DNA from 3 places in the Streptomyces sp. NPDC049915 genome. Region 1 is predicted to be linked to each of the others. Evidence: predicted binding sites of a transcription regulator. Region 1 holds the regulator's gene; each other region holds the start of a gene.
The links. The regulator HrcA, encoded in region 1, represses chaperone genes, less so after heat shock. The targets are predictions, from matches to a motif close to TTNGCACTCNGNNNNNCNGAGTGCNAA.
Positions count from the first base shown of each region.

Region 2: the regulator HrcA is predicted to act here: its motif matches at 2,911-2,937, upstream of groL (chaperonin GroEL).
Region 3: the regulator HrcA is predicted to act here: its motif matches at 4,789-4,815, upstream of groES (co-chaperone GroES).

Region 1 covers NZ_JBFAMH010000007.1:119,393-127,107, forward strand. Annotated here, with positions in the region: gene AB0J12_RS14865 (ribonuclease Z) at 1-549, opposite strand, end outside; gene AB0J12_RS14870 (histidine triad nucleotide-binding protein) at 555-908, opposite strand; gene AB0J12_RS14875 (hypothetical protein) at 983-1,498, opposite strand; gene AB0J12_RS14880 (VOC family protein) at 1,559-1,951, opposite strand; gene AB0J12_RS14885 (16S rRNA (uracil(1498)-N(3))-methyltransferase) at 1,968-2,714, opposite strand; gene AB0J12_RS14890 (nitronate monooxygenase) at 2,711-3,793, opposite strand; gene dnaJ (molecular chaperone DnaJ) at 3,906-5,042, opposite strand; gene hrcA (heat-inducible transcriptional repressor HrcA) at 5,043-6,059, opposite strand; gene AB0J12_RS14905 (MBL fold metallo-hydrolase) at 6,222-6,950, shown strand; gene AB0J12_RS14910 (DUF3097 domain-containing protein) at 6,993-7,715, shown strand, end outside.
Region 2 covers NZ_JBFAMH010000004.1:363,511-371,225, reverse strand. Annotated here, with positions in the region: gene AB0J12_RS09025 (glucosyl-3-phosphoglycerate synthase) at 1-214, opposite strand, end outside; SAM riboswitch class I at 373-514, shown strand; gene thrC (threonine synthase) at 533-1,810, shown strand; gene AB0J12_RS09015 (MoaD/ThiS family protein) at 1,900-2,178, shown strand; gene AB0J12_RS09010 (cold-shock protein) at 2,586-2,789, shown strand; gene groL (chaperonin GroEL) at 3,099-4,721, shown strand; gene AB0J12_RS09000 (NADH:flavin oxidoreductase) at 4,935-6,062, shown strand; gene AB0J12_RS08995 (hypothetical protein) at 6,288-6,866, opposite strand; gene murQ (N-acetylmuramic acid 6-phosphate etherase) at 6,999-7,715, opposite strand, start outside.
Region 3 covers NZ_JBFAMH010000011.1:72,711-80,425, forward strand. Annotated here, with positions in the region: gene AB0J12_RS20710 (sigma-70 family RNA polymerase sigma factor) at 1-1,229, shown strand, start outside; gene AB0J12_RS20715 (SAM-dependent methyltransferase) at 1,226-2,395, opposite strand; gene AB0J12_RS20720 (polysaccharide deacetylase family protein) at 2,506-3,501, shown strand; gene AB0J12_RS20725 (polysaccharide deacetylase family protein) at 3,600-4,355, shown strand; gene groES (co-chaperone GroES) at 4,962-5,270, shown strand; gene groL (chaperonin GroEL) at 5,390-7,012, shown strand; gene AB0J12_RS20740 (ester cyclase) at 7,070-7,715, opposite strand, start outside.

The DNA of each region.
Region 1 (7,715 bases):
GCCGAGCGCGCCCTCACGCTGGATGCGTCCGACGTCGGGCCCCTTGATCCCGTGCGCGGCGAGCCTGTCGGGCAGGATGCGCCGCCCGTCGGGCTCGACGACGCGGTACCCGAAGGACTCCACGGGGTGGGACAGGCGGCGCGCCTCGAGCGTGTAGCCCTCGGTCCGCGCGATCACCCCGTCCCCGGCCACCGGCGCCTCGGTGATCGGCACGGTCTCCCGGTAGGCCGTGGCGTACCGCAGCCGGTCGAAGAACCGCTGCCCGGAGCGCGGGTAGTGGGCGGTGACGTCGTGCGGGACCTGGTCGAGGTTGATCCGCTGGATCACCCCGGCCAGTCCCAGCGAGTGGTCCCCGTGGAAGTGCGTGACGCACAGCCGGTTCAGGTCGTGGGCGGCGACCCCGGCGCGCAGCATCTGGCGCTGCGTGCCCTCGCCGGGGTCGAAGAGGATGCCCTCGCCGTCCCAGCGCAGCAGATAGCCGTTGTGGTTGCGGTGCCGGGTCGGGACCTGGCTGGCGGTGCCGAGGACGACCAGTTCGCGGACGGACACGGCGGCTACCCGGGCGGCCAGTTCAGCCCGCGCCCGCCGAGGACGTGGGCGTGCGCGTGCCAGACGGTCTGCCCCGCGCCGCTGCCGGTGTTGAACACGATCCGGTAGCTGTCCAGCTTCTCCTGATCGGCCACCGCCTGCGTCTCGCGCAGCACGTCCGCGGCCAGCTCGGGCGCCTCGGCGGCGAGCGCGGCGGCGTCCCTGTGGTGGGCCTTGGGGATCACCAGGACGTGGGTGGGCGCCTGGGGGTTGATGTCACGGAAGGCGATGGTCGTCTCCGTCTCACGGACGAGCGTCGCCGGGACGCTGCCCGCGACGATCTTGCAGAACAAGCAGTCGTCCTGCGGCTCCCCTGCCATGCGTGTGCCTCCTCGCGCCGGGATGATCGCGTACGGAGGCATCGTAGCGAGTGGCTACGACAGTGCCGGCGCCGTCACTTGCCCTGCACGGGCCAGCACGTCGGATCGCCCTGGCACCAGATGGTCCGCGTGACGGTCACGGTGACCGTCGGCCGCGCCGGCCCGGGGCCGTTCCCCGGCGGCCTGACGGGTGACGGGGTGGCGTTGCAGTTGCCCAGCCCGCTCACATGGAACACCTGCTTCCCGCCGACCTTGGCGGTCAGATCCCCGCGCACACAGGCCCCGTCGACAGCCCGGGTCACCTTCCCGGTGACGGCGATGTCCCTGCCGTCCTTGGTCTGTCCCCGGCAGTCGACGGTGGCGACGGTGTCCGCGGTGGCGGAGGGCGTGGCCCCCCGGTCGCCGTAACCGGCCGTGCAGGTCAGCCAGCGCACGTCCACGTGCTGCCGCTGAAGCTCCTTGGTCGCGGTCTGGTCGGTGGTGTAGGCGACGGCGGCCGAACCGAGCCCACCGGGATCACAGGCCGCGACTCCACCGACGACCACGACGAGAAGGCCGACAGCGGAGGAAAGACGCCTCGAACCGCGCATGCTCAGCAGCGTCCCACCACCGCCCGCCGGACGGAAGACCGCATACGGCCACCGGGCGGGTCAACCGCGCAGCAGCAGCCACTCCTGCAACTCCACCAAGTTCCCCTCGGGGTCCTTCAGACGGGCGACGCGCATCCGGTCCGTCATCGGGGCCGGGCCGTGCAGCAGCACGGCCCCGCGTGCGGTGATCTCCTCGCAGTACGCGTCCAGGCCGTCCACCCGCAGCACCACCAGCGACCGGTGTCCCGCCGCCGTCTCCCCCAACTCGCCCAGCACGGACACCATCATCGCCCGGTCCTGCAAGGCGATCCCCGCGGACCCCACGGTGGGGCTGAACTTCTCGTACGGCCCCGAAGCCGCCCCCGACTGCGGCTTCAGCCCCAGCACGTCGGCGTAGAAGCGGTAACACGCGGAGAAGTCGGTGACCAGCAGCCGCACTTGAGCCAGTTCCACGAGGCAACCCCCCAGGTCAGGACCACCGCCCGGTACGGCCGAGCAGCAGCGCCGCGGCCGCCGTCCCGGCGGTCGACGTACGCAACACCGTAGGCCCCAGGACGTACGGCGTGGCACCCGCCTGACCGAACAGCGCCAACTCGTCCCCGGCCACGCCCCCTTCGGGGCCGACGACCAGCACGATCTCCCCGGATGCGGGCAGCTCGGCCGTCGCCAGCGGCTCACTGTCGACGTCGAAGTCGGAGTGCAGGACCCCGGCGAAGTCCGCCGTGGCCAAAAGTGCCGCGACCTGCTTGGTCGTCGCCGTGTCCGCGACCTCCGGGAACCGCACCCGCCGGGACTGCTTGCCCGCCTCCCGTGCGGTGTTGCGCCACTTGCCGAGCGCCTTCAGCCCCCGCTCGCCCTTCCACTGCGTGATGCACCGCGCCGCCTGCCACGGCACGATCGCGTCCACCCCGACCTCGGTCATGGTCTCCACGGCCAGCTCGCCCCGGTCGCCCTTGGGCAGGGCCTGCACCACGGTGATCCGCGGCGCCGGCGCGGGCTCCTCCTCGACCGACGGGACGTCGACGATCAGCCGGTCCTTGCCCTCCGCCCCGGTCACCGTGCACAGCGCGTACCGCCCGGCGCCGTCCGTGAGGACGACCTCCTCGCCCACCTGCAGCCGCTTGACCGAGACGGCGTGCCGCCCCTCGGGCCCGTCGAGGACGAACCGGCCCCGGTCCGTCCCGAACGACTCGACGACGAAGACGGGCGCCGTCATCGCACCTCACCCCCGTGGCTCCCGGCCGACAACGCTGTCCGCGCCGCCCGGACTTCGCCGACCAGCAGCTCCACCAGCCGCCCGGCCGGCAGGGCCCGGGCCAGCCGGTGCCCCTGTCCCGCCCAGAGCGCCATGCCCTGCGCGTCGCCCGCCTTCGCGGCGGCCTTGCGCAGCGGCGCGGTCAGATGGTGGATCTCCGGGTAGGCGGCCGGTGCGTACGGGCCGTGTTCGCGCAGGAACCGGTTGACCAGCCCGCGCGCCGGTCTGCCGGAGAACGCCCGGGTCAGCTCGGTCCGCACGAACAGCGGGTTGGTCAACGCGTCCTTGTGCACGGCGTGCGCCCCGGACTCCTCCGTCGCGAGGAACGCCGTGCCGAGCTGGGCGGCGCTCGCCCCCGCCGCGAGCGCCGCGGCGATCTGGCTGCCCCGCATCAGTCCGCCCGCGGCGACCACCGGGATCGACACGGCCTCCCGCACCTGCGCCAGCAACGCCAGCAGTCCGATCCCCGAGCCGTCGTTCTCCGGTACGTCCCGGTGCGTGCCCTGATGGCCGCCGGCCTCCACACCCTGTGCGATCACCGCGTCGGCGCCGGAGTGCTGCACGGCGACCGCCTCGTCCGCGGTCGTGGCGGTGACCATCACGAAGGTGCCGACCCGGTGGAGGGAGTCGACGACGTCACGGCTCGGCACGCCGAAGTGGAAGGAGACCACCGGCACCGGGTCGTCCCGCAGCACGGCGAGCTTCGCCTCGTAGCCGTCGTCCCGCCCGCTGTCGGGGTCGCCCAGCTCGGTCTCGTACCAGGTGGCCTCCCCGGCCAGCTGGTGCGCGTAGACGTCGACGGCACCGGATTCGGCGTACTGCGGCTGCGGCATGAAGACGTTGACCCCGAAGGAGCGGTTCGTCAGGCTCCGCAACTGCTTGATCTCCTGGTACATCCCGTCGGCGGTCTTGTACCCGGCGGCGAGGAAGCCCAGCCCGCCCGCCTCGCAGACGGCGGCGGCGAGCGGCGGGACGGAGACGCCGCCCGCCATGGGAGCCTGCACGATCGGATGGGGGAAGAGATCGGTCAGGGAGGACATGACGGCATGGTGTCACGTCCCCCGAACAAGTCCGAACCCACCCGTCCTCTTGGCATAGGCCACAGGAACGGGCCGGTGGCCGGGCGGAGAACCACCCGGCCACCGCAGTCGGTCACCGCCCGTTGAACGCGTCCTTCAACCGCGAGAACAGCCCCTGCTGCCCGGGCTGGAACTGGCCCGTGGGCCGTTCCTCGCCGCGGAGCTTGGCCAGCTCGCGCAGCAGGCGCTCCTGCTCGGGGTCGAGCTTGGTCGGCGTCTGGACCTCGACGTGCACGATCAGATCGCCGCGGCCGCCGCCCCGCAGATGCGTGACACCGCGGTCGTGCAGCGGGATCGACTGGCCGGACTGGGTGCCGGGCCGGATGTCGACCTCCTCCATGCCGTCCAGCGTCTCCAGCGGCACCTTCGTGCCGAGCGCCGCTGCCGTCATCGGGATCGTCACCGTGCAGTGCAGATCGTCGCCGCGCCGCTGGAAGGTCTGGTGCGGCAGCTCGTGGATCTCGACGTAGAGGTCACCGGCGGGACCGCCGCCGGGCCCGACCTCGCCCTCGCCGGCGAGCTGGATGCGGGTGCCGTTGTCGACACCGGCCGGGATCTTCACCGTCAGCGTCCGCCGCGAGCGCACCCGGCCGTCACCGGCGCACTCCGGGCACGGGTTCGGCACGATCGTGCCGAAGCCCTGGCACTGCGGACACGGCCGCGAGGTCATGACCTGGCCCAGGAAGGACCGGGTGACCTGCGAGACCTCACCGCGGCCGCGGCACATGTCACACGTCTGCGCGGAGGTGCCCGGCGCGGCGCCCTCACCCGAGCAGGTGGAACACACGATCGCGGTCTCGACCTGGATGTCCTTGGTCGTGCCGAAGGCCGCCTCGTCCAGCTCGACCTCGACCCGGATCATCGCGTCCTGGCCCCGGCGGGTGCGCGAGCGCGGCCCGCGCTGCGACGCCGTACCGAAGAACGCGTCCATGATGTCCGAGAAGTTCCCGAAGCCGCCCGCGCCGAAGCCGCCCGCGCCGGCGCCACCGGCCTGCGAGAGCGGGTCGCCGCCGAGGTCGTAGACCTGCTTCTTCTGCGGGTCCGACAGCACCTCGTAGGCGGCGTTGATCTCCTTGAACCGCTCCTGCGTCTTCGGATCGGGGTTGACGTCCGGGTGCAGCTCGCGAGCGAGCCGCCTGAACGCCTTCTTGATCTCATCCTGCGACGCGTCGCGGCGCACGCCGAGTACGGCGTAGTAGTCCGTGGCCACCTACGACTCCGCCAGGATCTGTCCGACGTACCGTGCCACTGCGCGTACCGCTCCCATCGTTCCCGGGTAGTCCATGCGGGTCGGTCCGACCACGCCGAGCTTGGCGACAGCCTCGCCGCCCGAACCGTAGCCGACCGACACGACGGACGTGGAGTTGAGTCCTACGTGGGCGTTCTCATGACCGATACGGACGGTCACGCCCGGATCCTTCGCCTCGCCGAGCAGCTTCAGGAGGACGACCTGCTCCTCCAGCGCCTCCAGCACCGGCCGGATCGTGAGGGGGAAGTCGTGCGAGAACCGCGTCAGATTGGCGGTGCCGCCGATCATCAGCCGTTCCTCGTTCTCCTCGACGAGCGTCTCCAGCAGCGTGGACAGCACCATCGAGACCGTGCCGCGGTCCTCCATTTCGAAGGCCTCCGGCAGATCCTCCACCAGCTTCGGCACATCCGTGAAACGGCGGCCCGCGACCCGGCTGTTCAGCCGGGCCCTGAGGTCCGCCAGCGAGGCCTCGCCGAACGGTGCCGGGCAGTCCACCATGCGCTGCTCGACCCGGCCGGTGTCGGTGATCAGCACCAGCATCACCCGCGCGGGCGCGAGCGACAGCAGTTCCACGTGCCGCACGGTCGAGCGGGTCAGCGACGGGTACTGCACGACGGCGACCTGCCGGGTGAGCTGCGCCAGCAGCCGCACCGTACGGGCCACCACGTCGTCGAGATCGACGGCGCCCTCGAGGAAGTTCTGGATCGCGCGCCGCTCCGGTCCGGTCATCGGCTTCACACCGGCCAGCTTGTCGACGAACAGCCGGTAGCCCTTGTCGGTGGGGATGCGCCCCGCGCTGGTGTGCGGCTGCGCGATGTAGCCCTCGTCCTCCAGGGCCGCCATGTCGTTGCGGACCGTCGCCGGGGAGACGCCCAGGTTGTGCCGCTCCGTCAGTGCCTTCGAGCCGACCGGCTCCTCGGTGCCGACGTAGTCCTGGACGATGGCGCGCAGCACCTGAAGCCTTCGCTCACTCAGCATCGCGCACACCTCCAGAAGTCTTCCCTCGGCATCTTCCCTGACATCTCCCTGGCACTCTGCGCGTCCGAGTGCCAGACGTCCCCGGGCCAGTGTACGGCGGTGGGGTACGCCCCCGGCAAGGCTGGTCATACTGCACGGCCGGTTGGGGCTAGCGTCGCGGGTATGACGGTGACTTGGGAAGAGCTGGGGTGGGAACGGCTGGCGGCAGGGGTCGGACGGTGCCGGCTGCCGGGCTGGGACTGCACGGCGGGGCTGGTCGTCGGCGCCGGCACGGCGCTCATGGTCGACGCCGGATCCAGCCTCGCGGAAGGGGCCCGGCTGCGCACTCAGGCCGAGCGGCTCGCCGGTCACGGTGTGACCCATCTCGCGCTCACCCATCCCCACTTCGACCACGTCTTCGGTGCGGCGGCGTTCGAGGGCGCGGAGGTCTTCGGTGCCGTCGGGATCGAGTCGGTGCTCACCCCGCGCGGCCGCGAGGAGCTGCGCGCGGACGCGGTGACCAACGGCCTGGACGCGCGGGACGCCCAGAAGGCCGCGGCGGCCCTCGCACCGGCCCGGCACCACGTCAGCGGCGAGTGGACCCTCGACCTCGGCGACGGCCGCCAGGTGCTGCTCGCCAACGTGGGTCCCGGGCACACCGCCCACGATCTCGCCGTCCTGGTCCCGGGCGAGCGGGAGGTGGTGTTCTGCGGTGACCTCGTCGAGGAGTCCGGCGAGCCGCAGGCGGGCCCCGACGCCGTACCGTCGCACTGGCCGGACGCGCTGGACCGGCTGCTGTCGCTCGGCGGCGAGGACGCGCTGTACGTGCCCGGTCACGGAGCGGTGGTGGACGCGGCGTTCGTGCGGGCGCAGCGGGACGTGCTGGTGGCCCGCTTCGGCGTGTCGCGCTGATCCGCGCCCCTGCGGGCCCGGAGTTCTCCTATCGTCATCCGAATGCGGCAGTACTCCCCCGACCTGACCCCGCCCTGGAAGAAGAAGCCCCAGGCCGCCCCCGAGGTCCCGGCCGAGCCGGGCCTGGTGGTGGAGGAGCCCGGCAGCGGCTTCTGCGGCGCGGTGATCCGCTGCGAGGCAGGCACGGTCACCCTGGAGGACCGCTTCGGCAAGCACCGGGTGTTCCCGCTCCAGCCGCGCGGTTTCCTGCTGGAGGGCCGGGTGGTGACGCTGGTCAGGCCCGCCCCGGCGGCTCCGGTGCGGCCCGGTCGTACCGCTTCCGGTTCGGTCGCCGTGCCCGGCGCCCGCGCGCGAGTGGCCCGCGCCGGCCGGATCTACGTCGAGGGACGGCACGACGCGGAGCTGGTGGAGAAGGTCTGGGGTGACGACCTGCGCATCGAAGGCGTCGTCGTGGAGTACCTGGAGGGCGTCGACGACCTGCCGGCGATCGTGGAGTCCTTCGCCCCGGATGCGGACGCGCGTCTCGGCGTCCTGGTGGACCATCTGGTGCCGGGCACGAAGGAATGGCGGATCACCGAGGCGGTGACCAGTGAGCACGCGCTGGTGGTGGGCCACCCCTACGTGGACATCTGGCAGGCGGTGAAGCCGTCGGCGCTGGGCATCCAGGCGTGGCCGGTGATCCCGCGCGGCCAGGACTGGAAGACCGGCGTGTGCCGGGCCCTGGGCTGGCCGGAGAACACGGGCGCGGCCTGGCAGGCGATCCTC
Region 2 (7,715 bases), on a different contig from region 1:
CCACGACCACCTCGTCGACCAGCGGAACCTGCTGCATGAGGTCGTGCCGGACGATCGCGACGATGTCGCCGACCGTCTCCTCCTCGTTCAGCGCCGGCAGCACGACGGAGACCGTCTGCCCCGTGGCGCGCTTGGCGGCCAGGATCTGGTGCAGGGGTCGATCGGTCACCGACCAGGAGCGACTGCTCAGCCAGCGCTCAACTTCTTCAAGCACGGTCTGCGGCTCCTCACTGTCGTGATCACACCGGGTGATCGTGTGATCCATCTCGCGGTTCGGACGACTATCTCAACTGTCCTGGCCTTCGGTTACAGTCTTGGACAACGCTGATGACCATCGCATGTCGGGGGTCGCCCGCGTTCACAACCGAATACCGCTCATCCAGAGGGGCAGAGGGACACGGCCCGGTGAAGCCCCGGCAACCACCCTGATTCCGGACTCGTTCACGCGAGGCTCCCGGCCGGGGAAGGTGCCAATTCCGTCTCACGGCGAGATGCGTCGTGAGGAAGATGAGGAGAAAGGGCCTCGCCTCACATGGCTGCGCAGACAGTTACCAGCACCTCCACCGTCGACCTCGGTCCCGCCGCGGCCCTGAGCTGCCGCGAGTGCGGTCACCGGGTCCCGCTGGGCCCGGTTTTCGCGTGCGAGGAGTGTTTCGGCCCGCTCGAGATCGCCTATGACTTCTCGGCCTACGACACCGAGGAACTCCGCAAGCGTATCGAGGCGGGTCCGGCGAACATCTGGCGTTACGCCCCGCTGCTGCCCGTCCCCGCGGACGTGGCCGACAAGCCGAACATCAACCCGGGCTGGACCAAGCTCGTCAAGGCCGACCACCTCGCCGCCGAGCTCGGCGTGACCGGTGGCCTGTACGTCAAGGACGACTCGGGCAACCCGACCCACTCCTTCAAGGACCGCGTGGTCGCGCAGGCCCTGGAGGCGGCGCGCGCCTTCGGCTTCACCACCCTGTCCTGCTCCTCCACCGGCAACCTGGCCGGCGCCGTCGGGGCCGCCGCCGCGCGGGCCGGCCTGCGCTCCTGCGTGTTCATCCCGCACGACCTGGAGCAGGGCAAGGTCGTCATGGCCGCGATCTACGGCGGCGAGCTCGTCGGCATCGAGGGCAACTACGACGACGTGAACCGCTTCTGCTCCGAGCTGATCGGCGACCCGGCCGGCGAGGGCTGGGGCTTCGTCAACGTCAACCTGCGTCCGTACTACGCCGAGGGCTCCAAGACGCTGGCGTACGAGATCTGCGAGCAGCTCGGCTGGCAGCTGCCCGACCAGCTCGTCGTCCCGATCGCCTCCGGCTCGCAGCTCACCAAGGTCGACAAGGGCCTGCAGGAGCTGATCAAGCTGGGCCTGGTCGAGGACAAGCCGTACAAGATCTTCGGTGCGCAGGCCGAGGGCTGCTCGCCGGTGTCCACGGCCTTCAAGGCCGGGCACGACGTGGTGCGCCCCCAGAAGCCGAACACCATCGCCAAGTCGCTGGCGATCGGCAACCCGGCCGACGGGCCGTACGTCCTGGACATCGCGCGCCGCACGGGCGGCGCGGTGGAGGACGTCACCGACGAGCAGGTCGTCGACGCGATCAAGCTGCTGGCCCGCACGGAGGGGATCTTCGCGGAGACCGCCGGTGGGGTGACGGTGGGTGTGACCCGCAAGCTGATCGAGAACGGTTTGCTGGACCCGGCGAAGACCACGGTGGTGCTGAACACGGGTGATGGGCTGAAGACCCTCGACGCGGTCGCCGGTACGGGACTGACCGCGACGATCCGACCCACCCTCGACTCGTTCCGCGACGCGGGTCTCGTCTAAGAGACCATCGTCTGTCTGCGGACCGCGGGGGGCTGGTCGCGCAGTTCCCCGCGCCCCTTCAGGGCGCCGATCCCACCGGAGGTTTCCACGTGAGCGTCACTGTCCGCATCCCCACCATCCTGCGCACCTACACCGGTGGCCAGGCCGAGGTTCCCGCCGACGGGGCGACCCTCGCCGAGGTCATCGCGGACCTGGAGAAGAACCACACCGGCATCGCCGCGCGGGTGCTGGACGACCAGGGCAAGCTGCGCCGGTTCGTCAACGTGTACGTCAATGACGACGACGTGCGCTTCGAGCAGGGTCTGGAGACGGCCACCCCGGACGGCGCGGGTGTGTCGATCATTCCGGCGGTCGCCGGCGGCTGCTGACACACAGAGTTCCTCGGGCTGCCCCTTCCGTGAGAGAAACGGAGGGGGCAATTCCATGTGATTAGACGCGGTAGAGTTGGGGAACGCGCCCCGGAATCGACGAGGCGTGATCTCTGGAACCTGCTGCACGGGCGACAAGAAGTAGCCAAAGTATGCGGGTCTTTTGTCTTTTTTGCCCCCTTTGAATGGCCCGACTTACTCGGAATTCAGGTGAATTCTCGCGAGATTTCGGGCCCGGGTCGTCCAGATTTCTCGTCCGATTGACCTGTTGCAGACGGCAGTTGGACAGATACATTCAGCCGCGGTCGACGCGTTCCGGCGCACGCCCCCACCCATCGGGGGGTGAGGTCTGACCCGGATCCGCGAAGTGCGGGTCTGTGCAAGGGCCAGTAATAGGGGAGTTAGGCATGGCTCAGGGCACCGTCAAGTGGTTCAACGCGGAGAAGGGCTACGGCTTCATCGCGGTCGACGGTGGTGCGGACGTCTTCGTCCACTACAGCGCCATCCAGATGGACGGCTACCGCACCCTGGAGGAGGGCCAGCGGGTCGAGTTCGAGATCTCGCAGGGCCAGAAGGGTCCGCAGGCCGACATGGTTCGCGTCACCGCCTGAACGTTCTTTCACGCACGAAGGGCCCGCACCTCGCACAGGGTGCGGGCCCTTCGGCGTGTCCAGGGCGCCGTGCGGCGGTGTTCGCGGGCGGCTGACGAAGGGGCCCGATGCGGGGGAGGCGCTTGCACTCGCCATGCCCGAGTGCTAATCATTGCGTTAGCACTCTGAAGGTGAGAGTGACAACGTAAGGACCGGGTCGGTGAGGCCAGGGCCGGGCGGGGCAAGGAGCTTCCTCCGGTCGGGGCCGTCCGTCGCGGGCGCGGGCGCGGTCCGAAGTAATCACCCCCAGTCCTGGAGGGACCACTTCACATGGCCAAGATCATCGCGTTCGACGAGGAGGCGCGGCGCGGCCTCGAGCGCGGCATGAACCAGCTCGCGGACGCCGTGAAGGTGACGCTCGGCCCCAAGGGCCGCAACGTCGTCCTCGAGAAGAAGTGGGGCGCGCCCACGATCACCAACGATGGCGTGTCCATCGCCAAGGAGATCGAGCTCGAGGACCCGTACGAGAAGATCGGCGCCGAGCTGGTCAAGGAAGTCGCCAAGAAGACGGACGACGTCGCCGGTGACGGTACGACCACCGCGACCGTGCTCGCCCAGGCCCTGGTCAAGGAAGGCCTGCGCAACGTCGCCGCCGGTGCCAACCCGATGGCTCTGAAGCGCGGTATCGAGAAGGCCGTCGAGGCCGTCTCCGCCGCCCTGCTGGAGCAGGCGAAGGACGTCGAGACCAAGGAGCAGATCGCCTCCACGGCCTCCATCTCCGCCGCCGACACCCAGATCGGCGAGCTCATCGCCGAGGCCATGGACAAGGTCGGCAAGGAAGGCGTCATCACCGTCGAGGAGAGCAACACCTTCGGCCTCGAGCTCGAGCTCACCGAGGGCATGCGCTTCGACAAGGGCTACATCTCCGCCTACTTCGCCACCGACATGGAGCGCATGGAGGCGGTGCTCGAGGACCCGTACATCCTCATCGCCAACTCCAAGATCTCCTCGGTCAAGGACCTGCTCCCGCTGCTGGAGAAGGTCATGCAGTCGGGCAAGCCGCTGCTGATCATCGCCGAGGACGTCGAGGGCGAGGCCCTGTCGACCCTGGTCGTCAACAAGATCCGCGGCACCTTCAAGTCCGTCGCCGTCAAGGCCCCGGGCTTCGGCGACCGCCGCAAGGCCATGCTCGGCGACATCGCCATCCTCACGGGCGGCGAGGTCATCTCCGAGGAGGTCGGCCTCAAGCTGGAGAACGCGACCCTGGACCTCCTGGGCCGCGCCCGCAAGGTCGTCATCACCAAGGACGAGACCACCATCGTCGACGGTGCCGGCTCCTCGGACCAGGTCGCGGGCCGCGTGAACCAGATCCGCGCCGAGATCGAGAACAGCGACTCCGACTACGACCGCGAGAAGCTGCAGGAGCGCCTGGCGAAGCTCGCCGGCGGTGTCGCGGTCATCAAGGCCGGTGCCGCCACCGAGGTGGAGCTCAAGGAGCGCAAGCACCGCATCGAGGACGCCGTCCGCAACGCCAAGGCGGCCGTCGAGGAGGGCATCGTCGCCGGTGGTGGCGTGGCCCTGCTGCAGACCACCCACGTCTTCGACAAGCTGGAGCTCGAGGGTGACGAGGCGACCGGCGCCCAGGCCGTGAAGCTCGCGCTCGAGGCCCCGCTGAAGCAGATCGCGGTCAACGCCGGCCTCGAGGGCGGCGTCGTGGTGGAGAAGGTGCGCAACCTGACCCCGGGCCACGGCCTGAACGCCGCGACCGGCGAGTACGTCGACCTGGTCGCCGAGGGCATCATCGACCCGGCCAAGGTGACGCGCTCCGCGCTGCAGAACGCCGCGTCGATCGCCGCGCTGTTCCTCACCACCGAGGCCGTCATCGCCGACAAGCCGGAGAAGGCGGCGGCCCCGGCCGGCGGCGGCATGCCGGGCGGTGACATGGACTTCTGATCCTTCCGGGATCACCTGTCCTTCACAGGTCTTCGCGAAGGCCTTTCCGAGGGCGGTACGTCCAGCTTCCGGCTGGAGGTGCCGCCCTCGGGCGTGTCCGGGGTCACATCCGCCGGGCCCCGTGGCCGGAATGAGGGGCGGGGCGTGATCGGTTGCTTCAGTGAGTGCAACAATGCGCGCGCACATACCCACCGGTCACCTGAGGAGCCTCGCATGACCCTCGCCGAGCCCGCCGCCGCCCGCGCGGCCGCCCTGCTGTCCCGCCCGACGACGATCAACGGTCTGACCGTCCCGAACCGCATCGCGATGGCGCCGATGACCCGGATGTTCTCGCCGGGCGGCGTCCCCGGCGAGGACGTGGTGTCGTACTACGCCCGCCGTGCCGCCGCCGGGGTCGGCCTGATCGTCACCGAGGGCACCTACGTCGGGCACGAGTCGGCGGGGCAGAGCGACCGGGTGCCGCGGTTCCACGGCGAGGAGCAGCTGGCCGGCTGGGCGAAGGTCGCCGAGGCCGTGCACGCGGGCGGTGGCACGATCGTGCCGCAGCTGTGGCACATCGGCATGGTCCGCAAGCAGGGCGAGCCGCCCTTCCCGGACGCCCCGGCCATGGGCCCCTCCGGCCTCGTCACGGCCGGCGCCGAGCCCACCGGCAAGGCCATGACGCAGCAGGACCTCGACGACGTGGTCGCCGCGTTCGCCCAGGCCGCCGCCGACGCCGAGCGCATCGGCTTCGACGGCGTCGAGATCCACGGCGCCCACGGCTACCTCGTCGACCAGTTCCTGTGGGAGGGCACCAACCGCCGTACCGACGCCTACGGCGGTGACCCGGTGGCCCGGGCGAAGTTCGCGGCGGAGATCGTCGCGGCCGTCCGCGAGAAGGTGTCGCCCGAGTTCCCGGTGATCTTCCGCTACTCGCAGTGGAAGCAGCAGGACTACGCCGCGCGCCTCGCCGAGACCCCCGAGGAGCTGGAGGCCATCCTCACCCCGCTGGCGGCCGCCGGTGTCGACGCCTTCCACGCGTCCACCCGCCGCTACTGGCTGCCGGAGTTCGACGGCTCCGACCTCAACCTGGCCGGCTGGACCAAGAAGCTGACCGGCAAGAGCGTCATCACCGTCGGCTCGGTGGGCCTCGACGGCGACTTCATCCACGCCTTCCAGGGCGAGGGCTCGCCGGTCAAGAACATCGACAACCTGCTGGACCGCCTGGAGGCCGACGAGTTCGACCTGGTCGCCATCGGCCGTGCCCTGCTCCAGGACCCCGAGTGGGCGGCGAAGGTCCTGGCCGGCCGCTTCGACGAGCTGAAGCCGTACGACGCGGCGGCCCTGAAGACGCTGAGCTGACCCGGCGACGCGCTCGCGCCGGCTGAGCGAGAGACGCGCGCCGAGCGACGGCCGGGGTGCCCGGGTATCCGGCGGCACCCCGGCCGACGTGTGTCTGGGGGCCGCTCAGGACCGCTCCAGGGACTTTCTTGAGCAAGGGGCGCGGTCGAGCCGTCCGAGACGGCCGCCGCGCACAGATGACCACCACCCCGGGCACCGCGACGCTGCCCTCGCCTCGGGACGCGGCTACAGGTTGCCCATGGGCTCGATGTCCACCTTCACCGGCGTGCCCCACACCCGCAGCACCTCGTAGTCGGTGAACTCGTGCACCAGCCGGTACGCCATCGCCGGCCGGGGCCCGCGCCGCTGGGCGGCCAGATACAGCTCGGCCTCCCGGCGGTCGTGGCGCGGCGTGCCGCACAGCTGCCACTCCCGCCCGTTCCACGCCTCCGGCAGCCACCGCTGCTGCGGCTGCGGCCGGTCCTCGCGCACGCCGTAGCGGGACGGCATCCGCTCCGCGGTGTCCTGGGGTCGCGGCCGGCCGTACCCGCCGCCGACCTCGGCCCGCCGGGCCGCCCGCCGCCGCGTCTCGCACAGCAGGCACAGGTCCGGCGCGCTCTCGTCCACGGGGCCCTGCGGGTGCTCGGCGCAGCGCGTCGTCGGCGGCGCCGAGGACACGCTCTCCTCCAGCAGGTCCAGCGCCCGCCGCAGATCCGTCTTCACCTCGTGCAGCTTGGTGTCCGGGGAGTCGGCGGTGAGCGCCTCACCGTGCTCGCCGAGGAGCCGGAGGGCGCGCCCGAGGGCGGTGAGCTGCGCGTGGTTCATGTACTCGAGGGTAGGCCGCGACAGCCGCTTCGCGTGCGCGAGAGGGGCGCCTGGCAGCGGGCGCACGGGGAGCGGACGTATGCCGAGCACCCCGGGATGCACGGCGGGGAGCCGTCGGAGTCCGCCCCCCGTTCATGACGCGTGGGCCGCCGCCAGGGCCGCGCGCAGATGGCCGCCGGACTCGGTCAGCAGGCGGGCCGCCGTCGGGCCGTCCACCCCGGTGAGCAGGGCCAGGATCGCGTTCTTCACCTCGCCGTCGGTGGCCGTGAGCGCCGCCTCGATCTCCTCCTCGCCCGCCCCGGTGGCGAGCGCGACGATCCGGCGGGAGCGGGCGCGCAGCTTCGCGTTGGAGGCGCGCACGTCGACCATCAGATTCCCGTAGGTCTTGCCGAGACGGATCATCGTGATCGTCGAGAGCATGTTCAGCACGAGCTTCTGGGCCGTGCCGGCCTTCAGCCGGGTCGAGCCGGTGATCAGTTCCGGACCCGCGACGATCTCGATCCCGTGGTCGGCCGCCGCCGCGAGCGCGCTGCCCGCGTTGCAGGCCAGCCCGATGGTCAGCGCCCCCAGCGAGCGGGCGTACTCGACCGCGCCGACCGCGTACGGGGTACGGCCGGAGGCGGAGACGCCGACCACGCTGTCGTCCGGCGTCAGCGCCAGCGCGTCCAGGTCGTCCCGGGCCAGCTCCTTGGAGTCCTCGGCCCCCTCGACGGAGGTGACCATGGCCTCGGCGCCACCGGCGATGAGGCCGACGACCTGGCCGGGCTCGGTGTTGAAGGTGGGCGGGCACTCGGAGGCGTCGAGCACACCGAGCCGTCCGGCGGTGCCGGCCCCGGCGTAGACGAGGCG
Region 3 (7,715 bases), on a different contig from region 1:
CGCGCAGCGCCATCGAGACGGTCTTCCGGCTCGAGTCCCCGCGCGTCATCGCCGCCGTCGCCCGGATCGTGCGGGACGTCGGCGTCGCCGAGGAACTCGCCCAGGACGCCCTCGTCGCCGCCCTGGAGCGGTGGCCGCGCGACGGGGTGCCCGACAACCCGGGCGCCTGGCTGACCACCACCGCCCGCCGGCGTGCCGTCGACCTGATCCGGCGCCGGGAGAACCACACCCGCAAGCTCCAGGAGATCGGCCGCGGCCTCGACACGACGGTCCCGCCGGAGGAACCCGCCGACCCCGACGACATCGACGACGACCTGCTCCGGCTCGTCTTCACCACCTGCCATCCGGTGCTGTCCGCCGAGGCTCGCATCGCCCTCACCCTGCGCCTGCTCGGTGGTCTGACCACCGCCGAGATCGCCCGCGCGTTCCTGGTCCCGGAGCCCACCGTCGCCCAGCGGATCGTGCGCGCCAAACGCACCCTCGCCACGAAGAACGTCGCCTTCGAGGTCCCCTCCGGCCCCGATCGCGCCGCCCGCCTCGGCTCGGTCCTCGACGTCATCTACCTGATCTTCAACGAGGGATACGCGGCCACCGCGGGCGACGACTGGCTGCGCCCGTCGCTGTGCGAGGACGCGCTGCGGCTCGCCCGGCAGCTCGCCCAGCTGATGCCCAAGGAACCCGAGGTGCACGGGCTCGCCGCGCTGCTGGAGTTCCAGGCCGCGCGCGCCGCCGCCCGCACCGGCCCGAACGGCGAACCGGTCCTGCTCGCGGACCAGAACCGCAGCCGCTGGAACCGCCTGCTCATCGCCCGTGGTGTCGCCGCGCTGGAACGAGCCGAGGCCACGGCCGCCGGCCCTCCCGGGCCGTACGCCCTCCAGGCGGCCATCGCGGCCTGCCACGCCCGCGCCCACACCTACGAGGACACCGACTGGGCGGCCATCGCGACCCTGTACGGCCTGCTCGCCGCCCGCGCCCCGTCGCCGGTCGTGGAGCTGAACCGGGCGGTGGCCGTGTCCATGGCCGACGGTCCCGGCCCCGCCCTGGAGATCGTCGACGCCCTCGCCGACCGGCTGCGCGACTACCACCTCCTGCCCAGCGTCCGCGGCGACCTCCTGCAACGCCTCGGCCGTACGGCGGAGGCGCGCGCGGAGTTCGCCCGGGCCGCGACCCTGACCGCCAACGAGCGCGAGCGGGAGCTGCTTCAGCGACGCGCGGCGGAGTGCGGTTAGGCCGGACGGCCGAGCAGCATGGTCGGGGCGCCCGCGACGCGGGTGAGGAAGACGGTGACGGCCAGGGTGCCGTGCGGCTTCGGCAGCACCTTGCGGCGCAGCTCCTCCGGCTCGACCGCCGAGCCGCGCTTCTTCACCGTCAGCACGCCCACCTCGCGCTCGCGCAGCAACGCCTTCAACTTCTTGACGTTGAAGGGGAGTCGGTCGGTGATCTCGTAGGCGGAGGCGTACGGCGTCGGGTGCAGTTCGTCGGAGGTGACGTAGGCGATCGTCGCGTCCAGCAGGCCGCCGCCGACCTGTTCCGCCACCTCGGCGACCAGATGCGCGCGGATGACGGCGCCGTCGGGCTCGTAGAGATACCGCCCGACGGCACGGACGGCCGGGTCGGGCAGTCCGCGGCCGGGCAGCGTATACGGCCCCGGCAGCAGCGTCGCCCGGACCGTGCCCGGTGCGCCGGTGCCGAACCACAGCACCGCCTCCTTCACGTCGCCGCCGTCGGAGACCCACTCCGCCTCGGCCTCGGCGGGGATCGCCTCGTGCGGCACGCCGGGGGCGATCTTCAGCGCGGCGTGCGGGGCCGTGAGCGCCGCCTGCACGGCCCAGGACAGGGGCGGTGAGTACGCCTCGGGGTCGAAGACGCGGCCGCGCCCGCCGCGCCGGGCGGGGTCGACGAACACCGCGTCGTATCCGGTGGTGTCGATCTCGGTGACGTCCGCCTCCCGCACCTCGATCAGGTCCGTGAGCCCGAGCGCCTCGGCGTTGGCGCGGGCCGCCGCCGCGGTCAGCGGGTCACGGTCCACGGCGAGGACGCGGATGCCGGCGCGGGCGAGCGCGAGCGCGTCGCCCCCGATGCCGGAGCACAGATCGGCGACGGAGCCGATGCCCAGGTCTTTCATACGGGCTGCCCGGTATGCCGCGACGCTCGCCCGTGTGGACTGCTCGACGCCGTTGGGCGTGAAGAACATCCGCGCGGCGTCCTCGGCCCCGAACTTCGCCACCGCCCGCTGCCGCAGCCGGGCCTGGCCGAGGGCGGCCGACACCAGCTCCGCCGGGTGCTCCCGGCGCAGCCGGGTAGCGACGCCGAGCTCGTCGGCGGGGTCGGTGTCACGCACCTGGTCGAGCAGGGCGCGGCCTTCGGGGGTGAGGAGGGGGGCGAGGTCGTTCACCGGGTCATTGTCGGGCAGGGGGGCGGGGTGTGGGCCAGTCGGTGGATGGTGGGCGGGCGGTGGTGGTGTCGGGGCGGCTGCGGGGAGGCGGACTGCGAGGATCCGGCTCCATGGGAGTAGTCGTACAAAATGACAAACCTCGGGTGTGGCGGCGCGGTGTTGTGTGCCGGGGTGGAGTCGTGCGTCTGGGTGGTGTCGTGCGTCCGGGTGGTCTGCTGCGGGGTTCTCTCGCCGCCCTCGCGGCCGCCGCTCTCGCCTCCGGCTGCGCCCCGGGCACGGGATCCGCCGGGTCCGACGTCGACCCCGCCGCCGGTCAGCAGCAGGCCCTGCACGCACCCCCGGCGCGCGCCCTCGACTCCTACGCCACCAAGCTGCGCGCCGAGTACGCCGCGCGGGTGGCCGCCGCCAAGCGCTGGGGGCTGTCCAAGGTGCCGCTGGCCGCCCCGCCGCCGCCCCGGGTGAAGCCCCGGATCCACACCCGCCAGGGCTTCGAGGTCGACGACCACGAGGAGCTGGGCCTGCCGCCGGTCTTCACCCGGATCCCGACCGACCAGAAGATCGTCTTCCTCACCATCGACGACGGCGCCGAGAAGGACCCGGCGTTCCTGCGCATGATGAGCGACCTGCGCATCCCGTACACGGCCTTCCTCAGCAACTACCTGATCAAGAACGACTACGGGTACTTCAAGAAGATGCAGGCGCGGGGGGTGACGCTGAACAACCACACCCTGCACCACCCGTACCTGCCGGGGCTGTCCTACGCCCGGCAGAAGCACGAGATCTGCGACATGCAGGACATCATCGAGAAGCAGTACGGCAAGCGGCCGACGGTCTTCCGGCCGCCGTTCGGCAACTACAACCAGGACACGCTGCGTGCCGCTCGGTCCTGCGGGATCAAGTACGCCCCACTGTGGGACGAGGAGGTCTTCGTCGACCACTGGGAGTACCGCGAGGACGACCAGGACCTCCACCCCGGCGACATCGTCCTGACGCACTTCCGCGGCCGGGACGACTGGAAGGGCACGATGCCCGACATGGTGCGCCGGTTCCTGAAGAAGGTGACGGACAAGGGGTACGCGGTGGCACGCCTGGAGGACTACCTGTGAGGACGCGGGGGCGGCGACGGGGGCCGGTGGCCGGGATTCTGGCGGCGGTCTGTTCGGTGGCGGTCTGTCTGACGGGGTGCGCGCAGTCGGTGGACCCGATCGAACGGCTCGGCAAGAAGACGGCGGAACGGGTGGGTACGCACCGTCCCGCCGCCGAGCCGGCGTACCGCCGCTGGGGTCTGGACCGGCCGCTGGCCCCCGCGCCTTCCGCTGCGCGGGGGCGGGTTGGCCGTGTTCTTGGCAAGGCGGGTGCCGGTGGGGGTGCGGGTCTGCCGTTGGTCGTCGACCGTGTGCCCACGCGGGACAAGGTCGTCTTCCTGACGTACGACGACGGGGCCGAGCGGGACCCTCGGTTCGTCGACCTGGTGCGGGAACTGCGGCTGCCGGTGGGGATGTTCCTCACGGACAGCGTGGTCGGGCCGGGGTACGCGCACTTCGCGCGGCTGCGGGCGGTGGGGGCGTCGCTGGAGAACCACACGCTCGACCACCCCGCGATGCGGGGCCTGCCGTACGCCGGGCAGCGGGCGGAGATCTGCGGGCAGCAGCGCAAACTGCACGCGCGGTTCGGGGTGTGGCCGCGGCTCTTCAGGCCGCCGTACGGCAGGTACGACGCGACGACGTTGCGGGCGGCGGGGGACTGCGGGATCTCGGCGGTGGTGTTGTGGCGGGTGTCGGTGGGGGGTGACGGGGGATTGTCGTACGTCGCGGGGGAGCACCGGCTGGGGCCGGGCGACATCATCGCGGTGGACCCGGACGAGACGACGGGGCCGGTGCTGCGGGAGCGGACGGTGCGGTTGTTGCGGGAGATTCAGGGTGGGGGGCTCACGGTGGGGCGGTTGGAGGACTACCTGTAGGGCGGGGCCGTTCTTCGTCTGCGGGTTGTGTGTGGCTGGTCGCGCCGTTCCCCGCGCCCCTTATAGGCCTGCGGCGGCCCGTTGCGGTCGCGTCGTGGCGTGCGTAGCGCCTACGGCCGGTGGGTGGGTCGGGGCCGGGCTGGGGGGTGTCCGTCCTCGGTCCGGCCGCCCGTTCCCGACGACGGTGCCCTTGCCCGGTGCCGGCCGCTGCGGGCGGACACCCCCCACCCCGTCCCCTTCCCGCCGAACGCGGGTGCACCGACGCGGTGGCGCGCGCGGCTGCGGGCCGCCGTCGTGCGTAGCTGCGGGCAGTCGTGCCGCTGGGGCGGCACGGCCAGCGCCGTGAGCGCCAGCCACCCCCGGTCGGCCACCGCACTGGGCTCCAGGAAACGCCGGTCCACACCCCCCGTTTCCCAGACGCGCCGCACCGCAATTGGCACTCCGCTTGACCGAGTGCTAATCCCGGTCATAGTCTCGGCTCTGGCACTCGGCAGATGAGAGTGCCAACACAGCGACGGGCAGGTCCGGCACCCGCGACGACGGATCGACCTGGTCGCCACCTCAGACAGTTAACCCCGTGAGATCTCCGAAGGGGGAGGTCGGATCGTGACGACCGCCAGCTCCAAGGTTGCCATCAAGCCGCTCGAGGACCGCATCGTGGTCCAGCCGCTCGACGCCGAGCAGACCACGGCCTCCGGCCTGGTCATTCCGGACACCGCCAAGGAGAAGCCCCAGGAGGGCGTCGTCCTGGCCGTGGGCCCGGGTCGCTTCGAGGACGGCAACCGTCTGCCGCTCGACGTGAAGGTCGGCGACGTGGTGCTCTACAGCAAGTACGGCGGCACCGAGGTGAAGTACAACAACGAGGAGTACCTCGTTCTCTCGGCCCGCGACGTGCTCGCGATCATCGAGAAGTAAGCACACTTCACCCGAAGTTCTGCTTTCAGCTGCGCCCTGGCCCCTGCGACCGATAACGAAGCCGGGCGCCGGGGCGCAGTCGTTTTACCCACGAGATTTCCGAGAGGGCTCCCGCTGCCATGGCGAAGATCCTGAAGTTCGACGAGGACGCCCGTCGCGCCCTCGAGCGCGGCGTCAACAAGCTTGCCGACACCGTCAAGGTGACGATCGGCCCCAAGGGCCGCAACGTCGTCATCGACAAGAAGTTCGGCGCCCCGACCATCACCAACGACGGCGTGACCATCGCCCGCGAGGTGGAGATCGAGGACCCGTACGAGAACCTCGGCGCCCAGCTGGTCAAGGAGGTGGCGACCAAGACCAACGACATCGCGGGTGACGGTACGACCACCGCGACCGTGCTGGCCCAGGCGCTCGTGCGCGAGGGTCTGAAGAACGTCGCCGCGGGTGCCTCCCCGGCCGCCCTGAAGAAGGGCATCGACGCCGCGGTCAAGGCCGTGTCCGAGGAGCTCCTCGCGACCGCCCGCCCGATCGACGAGAAGTCCGACATCGCCGCCGTCGCCGGTCTGTCCGCCCAGGACAGCCAGGTCGGCGAGCTCATCGCCGAGGCGATGGACAAGGTCGGCAAGGACGGTGTCATCACCGTCGAGGAGTCCAACACCTTCGGTCTGGAGCTCGACTTCACCGAGGGCATGGCCTTCGACAAGGGCTACCTGTCCCCGTACTTCGTGACGGACCAGGAGCGTATGGAGGCCGTCCTCGACGACCCGTACATCCTGATCACGCAGGGCAAGATCGGCGCCATCGCGGACCTGCTGCCGCTGCTGGAGAAGGTCATCCAGGCCGGCTCCTCCAAGCCGCTGCTGATCATCGCCGAGGACGTCGAGGGCGAGGCCCTGTCGACCCTGGTCGTCAACAAGATCCGCGGCACGTTCAACGCCGTCGCGGTGAAGGCCCCCGGCTTCGGCGACCGCCGCAAGGCGATGCTGCAGGACATGGCCGTCCTCACCGGCGCCACCGTCATCTCCGAGGAGGTCGGCCTCAAGCTCGACCAGGTCGGTCTCGAGGTGCTCGGCACCGCCCGCCGCGTCACCGTCACCAAGGACGACACCACGATCGTCGAGGGTGCCGGCAAGGCCGAGGAGCTGGCGGGCCGCGTCGCGCAGATCAAGGCCGAGATCGAGAACACGGACTCCGACTGGGACCGCGAGAAGCTCCAGGAGCGCCTCGCGAAGCTGGCCGGCGGCGTGTGCGTGATCAAGGTCGGCGCCGCCACCGAGGTGGAGCTGAAGGAGAAGAAGCACCGTCTGGAGGACGCCATCTCCGCGACCCGCGCCGCGGTCGAGGAGGGCATCGTCTCCGGTGGTGGCTCCGCGCTGGTCCACGCCGTCAAGGTCCTCGAGGGCAACCTCGGCAAGACCGGCGACGAGGCCACCGGTGTCGCCGTGGTCCGCAAGGCCGCCGTCGAGCCGCTGCGCTGGATCGCCGAGAACGCCGGCCTCGAGGGCTACGTCATCACCTCCAAGGTCGCCGAGCTCGACAAGGGCCAGGGCTTCAACGCCGCCACCGGCGAGTACGGCGACCTGGTCAAGGCCGGCGTCATCGACCCGGTCAAGGTCACCCGCTCCGCCCTGGAGAACGCCGCCTCCATCGCCTCCCTGCTGCTCACGACCGAGACCCTGGTCGTCGAGAAGAAGGAAGAGGAAGAGGCCGCCGCGGGCCACGGCCACGGTCACTCCCACTGACGCACGTCAGCACTGAGGCCCGGCACCCCTCGGGGTGCCGGGCCTTCGCGTTGCCGGCTACTGCTCCAGCGCGTCGAGCGCACCCAGCTGCGTCATCAGGCCGAGCCGGTCGTACTGCCACCACCCCTCGACGATCGTGCCGTCCTCGCCGCACCGGAAGACGGTCGTACCGGTCATGGTCGCCTGCCGGCCGGTGGGCGCGAGACCCATGAACTCACCGGTGTGGGTCGCGTCGCAGGTCCACCGGGTGCACACCCGGTCGCCCTGCGCGATCTGGTCCTCGATGCGGAAGGCGAGGCGGAAACCACCGCGCCACATCTCCATCTCGCGCCGCATCGCGTCCCGGCCCATGGTGTCCTGCTCATTGGCGGGATCGTGGTCGTGGTAGTCCTCGGCGATCAGGTCGTCCACTGGAGGCAGATCGCCCTCGACGGCGAGCATCTCGAAGAACCGCCGCACGGTCGCCGCGTTCAGCTGGTCGTCGCGCACCACTTCCAGATCGGTGAACGACGGCATCTCGTCACAGAGAGCCACCATCTCCTGGAAGATCTTGTCGGTTTCCGGCAGGTTGGAGTTCCGCATCGCGTCCTCGTACGACGGGAACTCCACGATCTCGATGAAGTGCGACGCGTCCGACCGGTCCTTCCCGATCACACTGTGCGTCGCCGTCCGCTTCCCCTTGGTCTTCTCGACCCACGTGTCC